DNA from 2 places in the Cytobacillus dafuensis genome. Region 2 is predicted to be linked to the other one. Evidence: riboswitches for the same ligand, from Rfam matches in the RefSeq annotation. Region 2 holds a riboswitch; the other holds the start of a gene.
The links. Region 2 has a riboswitch for FMN ahead of ribD (bifunctional diaminohydroxyphosphoribosylaminopyrimidine deaminase/5-amino-6-(5-phosphoribosylamino)uracil reductase RibD). Riboswitches for the same ligand answer to the same signal wherever they lie in the genome.
Positions count from the first base shown of each region.

Region 1: another riboswitch for FMN. It lies ahead of FSZ17_RS15155 (ECF transporter S component); the one in region 2 lies ahead of ribD (bifunctional diaminohydroxyphosphoribosylaminopyrimidine deaminase/5-amino-6-(5-phosphoribosylamino)uracil reductase RibD).

Region 1 is NZ_CP042593.1:3,181,253-3,185,471, reverse strand. It holds gene sigX (RNA polymerase sigma factor SigX) at 1-40, shown strand, start outside; gene FSZ17_RS15160 (GerMN domain-containing protein) at 15-1,253, shown strand; FMN riboswitch at 1,810-1,988, shown strand; gene FSZ17_RS15155 (ECF transporter S component) at 2,155-2,739, shown strand; gene FSZ17_RS15150 (ferredoxin) at 2,854-3,102, opposite strand; gene FSZ17_RS15145 (YpbB family protein) at 3,374-4,219, shown strand, end outside.
Region 2 is NZ_CP042593.1:2,957,073-2,961,291, forward strand. It holds gene ribE (riboflavin synthase) at 41-694, opposite strand; gene ribD (bifunctional diaminohydroxyphosphoribosylaminopyrimidine deaminase/5-amino-6-(5-phosphoribosylamino)uracil reductase RibD) at 676-1,791, opposite strand; FMN riboswitch at 1,917-2,064, opposite strand; gene FSZ17_RS14020 (EcsC family protein) at 2,198-3,025, shown strand; gene FSZ17_RS14025 (peroxiredoxin family protein) at 3,355-3,930, opposite strand; gene FSZ17_RS14030 (hypothetical protein) at 4,075-4,219, opposite strand, start outside.

The sequences.
Region 1 (4,219 bases), 220 kb from region 2:
GGAGGGGATGGATATTGAGGAAGTCAGAGTGGAGCGATGAGCAGATAGAGGAATTATTAGGCCAACTTCCTAAAATTATAGATGAACGGGATCCGCAGGAAATTTATCAAAACATTTCAATAAAATTAAGCAGGCGAAAGCATAAAGTTTGGATAATGCCAACTGCAGCGACTGCAGCAGCTTTACTCTTATTATTCATACTTGTTCCCAGCCTATTTAATTTTCAGAATACAGAAGAAAAATCAATGGAATCAGCAGATAAATCTTCATCAGGTGCCGAGATAGCAATGGAAAAAAAGAATATAACCCAAGACAAAGAGCAAAATTCTACCAATGATGAAAGTGCAGTACCTTTTGCAGCAAAAGAAAGCAATGATATGAATGAAAATATTGGTTTACGCTCAATAGAGGCCGAGGATCAAAGTACGGCTGTTTATGAAGAGGATATTGCTGGTCGCGAAGTTTTGACTTATGCTATACCCGATGATAATGTCGAATTTATTGTGCCTGTAAGTATTATTGTTTCAAATGAAGAGAATAAAACAAAATTTAAACTTTTTGAAGATAATATGAAAAGGCTTACTGAGAATGACTGGGGTTTGTACGATTATTACCCTTTAATGGCTGAATTAAAATATGAAGAAGATAAAAAAATATTAAATTTTGATGTTCCAGCAAATCAGTCATATAGTTTTTCAGGTTCTACTGAGAATATTTTATCTCAGGTTTTAACCAGTACGATGAAGTCTTTAAATATTAAAGAAACTAATTTTTCAACAGATGGAAATCCTGGAATTGATTTTGGGTATAATGGGACGATTGAGAAATTTGTGCCTGGTGATGATCAGTTTGGAAACCATGCTTATTATTTTTATTATCCTAGCAAGGCAGAATCAAAACCATTTATTGTTCCAAATAGTGAGGAAGTAAGTACAATTGAAGATGCGTTTTCATCAATGAGAAAGGGAACGGGAAATGAGAAATTAATTCCTTCTATTCCTGAAGATATTCAGTTTGAAACAGTAAAGGGTCCTGCAGAAAACAAATTGACGATTCGCTTTAAGAAAGGCTCTACTATTAATGACGACGCCAAAACATTGCATACAATTGAAGCCATTCTGCTAACAGCAAAAGAATTCAATTATGATGCAGTGAAATTGGAAAATGCACAAATAGATAAAATAGGAAAATTTAATTTAGATCATGAAATTAAGGTTCCAGTCGCAGCTAATAAACGAACGATAACCCATTAATTGTTAAGACGATCCATTTGGTTCGTCTTTTTCTATATAGTCAAAATGCATATTTTACTTTATGTGGTTCTAAATAGGATCAAGTCAGCATAGTGTGAATATTGTAATAGAGGTCTAGGATTATGTAATGATGTAGGAGGAAAAAATGCGGGATTATTTAAAACGATTTATTATTGCATGTTTAATGGGGCTTTGTATCAGCTTATTATTTATAGGAGGAAGTATGTACAAGCTCTAGGAATAATGATAATGAAATATCAATTTTAGAAAAATGTTAAATAAACCTAAAAAAGACATTAATAGACATCTGTAAAAATGTAGGATGTCGGTTAATGTCTTCTATTTTTTTATTAAAGGATAATCCGATTTATTGAGACGATAATTTTACAAAACAATAGTTATATGTCAATTCAATTGATTGTGCATATTTAACGTGTAATCGCTTTAATTTAATAAAGTCGTTAGATTGTCATATTTATCACTGATTAAAGTTGACGAGTAAACCTTTTCATTTTTTATGCTTTCAAGTATAATATTATTTGTAAAATACAATACGGTCTATCTTCGGGGCAGGGTGAAATTCCCGACCGGCGGTGATGAGAGGTTTCTCTAAGCCCGCGAGCCTTTTTAAGAGGAGACATTTATCCGATATCAATTTTGGATAATATCTTTGCTTGGGCAGGATTTGGTGTGATTCCAAAGCCGACAGTATAGTCTGGATGGGAGAAGATGGAGGTTCTGCAGACGTTCAAAAATTGCAGGTTATTTGAACGTTTATTTAGTGAGCCTTGGAAAATCTCCCTCAAGTGTCATACTTGGGGTTTTTATTTTGTCTGGGCTTAACTTTGACTGCTGAACCTTTCTTCTTTAGGAGAGATAGTCCTAATTAGGAGAGAGGAACATGAATAGATTTTCAGTTAAAGCTTTAGTTTCAATTGGGATGTTAAGCAGTATAGCTTATGTATTAATGCTGTTGAATTTTCCGATGCCGCCATTTCCGCAATTTCTTATGATTGACTTCAGCGATATCCCTGCATTAATCGCAGCGTTAATCTTTGGACCAGTGGCTGGAATTTTAGTTGAATTGTTTAAAAATATTTTAGATTATTTCATGACAGGTAGTGCTACTGGTGTACCTGTTGGCCATATTTCCAATTTTATTGCGGGTATTTTGTTTGTTCTACCAACTTACTATGTGTATAACAAGCTAAAAACAAAAAAAGGCATGACTTTTGGTTTAGTAGCTGGAACGTTTATAATGGCAATTATGATGAGTGTGTTAAATTATTTTCTCATTTTACCTGCCTATACATTCTTCTTAAATATGCCTGCCATGTCAGCGCCTGAAATGCGTACAATGATTATAAAAGGCATTTTGCCGTTTAATATTATAAAAGGTCTAATCATTACGACCGTATTTATGCTTATTTTTGCAAGGATGAACACTTGGATTAGCAAGCAAAAATCATTAAAAAGTGCAGCTTAATATTGAAATTAAAAAAGCAACGGCCTGCACCGTTGCTTTTTATTATTGATTCTATAAAAAACTCCCTTACATCTTAGAGTAAGGGAGCAATAAATAATTTATATCAAGAAATGACTATTCAAATTTAAGTGGGTTGCCATCAAATGATTCATCAGCAACTTTAATTGAATCTGTTGGGCAGCCTTCGAAAGCATCCATCATGTCATCAATTAATACATCAGGAATTTCAACAATTCCTTGGTTATCATCTAGAGTAACGAATGCAATGCCTTCATCATCGTAATCGTAAATATCAGGTGCAGCTGCTCCGCATGCTCCACATGCAATACATGTTTCTTTGTCAACAATAGTGTACTTTGCCATGAAAAATTACCTCCCAAAATAATAAGCGAATTATTCTTAATTTTGATCTTTTATAAAGATGGAAACGAATTCCTCATCCCTATTGTAAAACTGAATGCTTAACTTTTCAATAGGAAAAGTATTGAGAATGCTTATCACACAAGGTTCTTAGAAAAGTAAGAATTAAAGAGGTTCTCTATTTTCATTCGTGATAGAATAAAAATAGAAGTATTTTTAAACTATACTAAATTGTATTATTAATTCCTTAATAGTATACATATATGGTGATCGAATGAATGACTCTTTAATAAAGATGCTAATATTATTTTGTTTACATCGTATTGATGCTCAGCGAACCATCTATTCAATTTTTCACTTATTGAAGGGGAAAAAGTCTGCTCAAACTATACAAGATGCTCATTTCTTTCAATTAACAAACCTTTTCCATACTTTTACTGACTTAACACGTATTGAATTTGAGGAATTGGTTTTGGAAATGGAAAAACAAGGATTTCTAGAAGGCTTTCCTCAGCAACGCTTTCGATTAACTTCAGATGGATTAAACCAGATGAAATTGTTTTTTGAGAAACAGCCAATTCCTAAGTCGTTAAATGGTTGGAAATTCCATCAAGTAACAGAGCTATTTTGGGAAAGGCTGTCACTAGCGGTACAAGTCGTTTCGCATTTGAAAAGCTGGGATTCAAAGTTTATCCCGATTCAACGAAAAAAAGAAGTTCATTTTTGGCTTAAAGGTTTTATACAAGGTACTGGGTTGAACAGAGAAGAACTCGGCGTTAAACTTTACAAAGAATTAGTAGAGTGCCTTGAAGGATATAGAGAAATTGACCCTTCGTTACTTGTATTAAGATTAACAGGGTATCAGATTATTGGACTTACCTCGAGCCAAGCTGCTGAAAAAATGAACTTGGATAATGATACTTATCAATTCCGGTTTAAAGGACTAATTCATTATATGCTTGAAACTATCCAGGCGAATCCGACTGATTTTCCAATATTGAGATTGTTTGTAACGGAAGATAAAGAAAATGTATCACTAACTCACTCTGCAAAGAAGACTTATGATTTGATCAAAAAAGGCTTCTTTATAGAGGAGATTGCCCGAATTCGAAGACTTAAA
Region 2 (4,219 bases):
TTACTTTAGTACGTTAATAAACTTAAACTTTCCTATTAGCTTATAAAAAGCCATTGCTTCTTAAAAAATTTTCAGTAATACCTTTGCCCTGACTTGATTCTGTTTGCTCTTTTTTCATAAAGGAATACATATATTTGGCAAGCATATCAAACTCAATATTAACTACATCTCCAACACTTTTTATTCCCAGGATAGTATCCTTTGCTGTGTGTGGAATAATGGATACTGTTACGGACTGATCTGTTATTCCAAAAATAGTTAAAGATGTTCCATCAATTGCAATGGATCCCTTGTTTATTACTAGATGATTTAATGAACCTGGAATAGATATGTCAATGTAAATGGCATTTTCTTTTTTCCTCTTGTTTAGAATTTTTCCAGTTCCATCTACATGTCCCGTTACAAAATGCCCCCCAAAACGCCCATTTGCAGCCATAGCCCTTTCTAAATTAACCATCGTTCCTTCCTTAACTGAAGATAAGGAGGTACTTTTAAACGTTTCAGGCATCACATCTGCGGAAAATTCTTCACGTTGGAATTCAGTAACAGTTAGACATACTCCATTGACTGAAATGCTATCACCAAGCTGGATATCTCTTATTATTTTTGTAGCTTGAATCGTTAATTTAATTGTGTTTCCATTTTGAATGGCTCTTTTTACAGTTCCAAGCTCTTCTATGATTCCCGTAAACATGACAATTCTTCCTCCTCTAGAGGCCTAGCTATAATTTTAAGATCACATCCAATTGTTTGTACTGACTTGAACTTGAGTTTTTTTGCATGCTCGACAATCTCAATACCTTGTCCACCAATAAAAGGGATTGCGGTTACTCCGCCAATTATTTTTGGTGCAACATATAAAATGATTTGCTGATAAGCATTATTATCGATAAAGGAGGAATGAATCTCGGAACCTCCTTCTACTAATAACGACATTATGTTTCTTTTTCCTAACTCTTTTAGCACTTCCGGAATAAGAATAGTTGGCTGTGATAATGGTACAACTTCTACATCAAATTCTCTAAAGTTTGCTACTTTTTCTAAATCTATCTCATTTCCAGTAAAAATAATCGTATTTACCGCTCGATCTTGTATCACATTTGATTCAAGAGGAGTCCGTAAATACGTGTCTAATACAACTCGAATGGGATTTCTTCCACCTCGGGGCAGTCTGGTGGTTAAATGTGGATTATCATGAATAATGGTATTCACGCCTGTTAAGATTGCATCATGTTCATGTCTTAATTGGTGAACATCTAATCTGGATTCTGGAGAGGTAATCCATTTGCTGTCACCTGTTTTTGCCGCTGTCTTTCCATCCAAAGAAACAGCTGCTTTTATTGTTACAAAAGGAGTTTTCGTTTTAATAAAATGAAAGAATGGTTCATTCATGGCATGGGCTTCCTCATTTCCTATGCCAATTTCAACTTCAATCCCAGCCTCTTTTAGTTTGGCGATTCCTTGTCCAGCAACGAGAGGATTTGGATCGAGTCCTGCTACGATTACCCTTTTGATTCCTGAATTTATTATCAAATCAGCACAGGGAGGAGTTTTACCATGATGGCTGCAAGGTTCAAGAGTCACATATAGATCTGCTCCTCTTGCTTGTTCACCAGCTACATTGATGGCATGGACTTCTGCATGTGGTGTTCCTGCTCTTAAGTGTGCACCAAGTCCAAGTACTTCACCATTCTTGATAACTACTGCTCCAACCTTTGGATTAGGGCTAGTTTGCCCTCTTGTAGCTTGAGCCATTTTTAAGGCTAAATCCATATATTCAATATCATGCATTTATTTGTAGTTCCCCCTTTCACTAAAATTCTCCAACAAAAAACCCCGCACACAACTCATGTACGGGGCATAATCGCATAACGAAATAAGCGTTAAAAAAATGATTTTTTTACGCAAATAATCATTCATTTCTTCTCCCATCCAGACTTTAACTGTCGGCTTTGGAGTTTCACCAAATCCACCGTTTTCAACGTATTGAAACCGGGTCACGGACTAAGAGGACAGTACCTCATCACCGCCGGTTGGGAATTTCACCCAGCCCCGAAGAAATCATATTCGAATAATTAAATAGTATCACGAGGTTTCCGAATAAACAATGTGTATGTCTCAAAGCATAAAAAAAATTGAAACCATTAGCCTTTAAGATCGTATATTACTCATCTGATAATGGAAGGATTTATGTGTTGTGATTGAAACAAAAGAACAATTATTTCATGAGCTTAAAATATGTGAAAAGTGGGAAAAAGAGCAGAGCGACCTTTGGTTTTGGGAAAAGCTAGGGCGGCTTCCATTCAAGCTTTTAGACAAGTTTACACCTGCCTTTTTGCAAAAAAAAATCGGCGTGATTATTGATGAACTAGGTCAGTATGTACAATCAGGAGGAAGATATTTAAGCTCGGTATCCTCCTTAAAAGCATATTACCCAAAAATGGATGTTACAACTTTGGAGGATGTAAAATCACTTCCGATATCTACAATGGACGATGCGGTAGCAAAGCTTACAGGCAATCGAAAGAAACTTGCTACCATTCAAGGGGCTGGTACTGGGTTTGGAGGATTTCTTACTATATCAATCGATATTCCCATGTTGCTGGGAATTCAGTTGAAAACTCTACAGGATATTGCCATTTGCTACGGATATAACCCAGATGATACGAAGGAAAGATTATACATCGTAAAAATTCTGCAATTTGTCTCTTCCGATATTGTTGGAAAAAAAGCGATCTTACAGCAGCTATCCATAATTGATTCTCCAAGTGAAGGTCCAAATAGAGAGGTCATCTCGGAAATTCAAGGATGGCGGGAAGTAGTCTTTACATATCGGGATCAAATCGGTTGGAAAAAGCTGTTTCAAATGATTCCTATTGCAGGACTCTTATTCGGAGCAGTCATTAATCGATCTGCGGTTACCGATATTTCTGAAGCAGGAAAGATGCTCTATCGAAAGAGAAAAATTAATGAACGATTATCACTAGAAAATGAAAAAGAAAGAAGCTGCAATGCTGATGAATAGCCTTGCAGCTTCTTTCATTAATTATGGAATGACAAAGTTAAAATTACTTGTTGATTTCCGCTGCAGGCACTTAGCGATCGCGGGCGGTCCGGAAGCCTCCTCGTCGAAGAGCGCTCCTGCGGGGTCTCCCTTTGACTCGCTTCTCCCGCAGGACATTGAATAAGCTTCCTAGAATAATCAACGCACGAAGGAAATGCGAATGCATTTTCGAGGATCTCGCGCCTTCCGCTCCAATCAACAACAAAATAGGATTGTCCACAATGAGCATTAACACACCTTATGGAATAAAGTATAACTTTTTTGAATCAGAGAAATATCTAGCTGTACTTTTATGGTAATCGTTTGATTTCATGCTCCATTACTTCTTCATTTACAGCTCCTAACACTTTTTTACGAATAACACCATCTGAGTCGATAAAAAAGCTTGTTGGATACACCCTAATATTATAATCATTAGATGCACTACCTATTTCATCAAGCGGGATTGTGAAGGTTAGTTCATTATTTTTTACGAACTCATCAACATTGGTACGGCTTTTCTCAGAAGTCGTAACATTAACCGCTAAAATTTCAAAACCTTCGTTTTTATATTTATTATATAATTTTTCCATATAAGGCATTTCAGCCTTGCATGGCGGACACCAAGTAGCCCAAAAATTCAATAAGATTGTTTTCCCTTTATAATCACTTAGCTTCACAGTATTACCTTCCAAGTCTAATAATTCAAAATCCGGGGCTCTATTCCCCTCTTCTAAACCGACTGGAAGCTGATCAGCATTTTCTATCTTCTCGTATTTCTTCGGTTGTTCAAGATTATTTACAATACCTTTTTCTTTAAGGATTGTCTTGTCAATTATAAATAAGCAAAGGATGATAATTCCCGCTACCAGCAAGAATTTTTTCATTCAAACACCTCATTAATGTAATCCAGAAGGAAGTTTAATTGATTTAATCATACTATATCAAACCAATTGAAGCTATTGTTCTGCACTAGAGGCACATGATTGTTGAAGACATCTTTTGATCTTTAAAATGATAGAAGTGAAAAATTAGTGATTTGTAGACTGAAACAGTTTTACTAAAAGTGCATATACAAGTAGCTTTTCCTCCACGGGCAATTGTTGTTCAAATATTAGTATGGGCGTATTCGGATCTTTAAATCTTTTACCCCACTCTATCGGCATCCAACCTTTA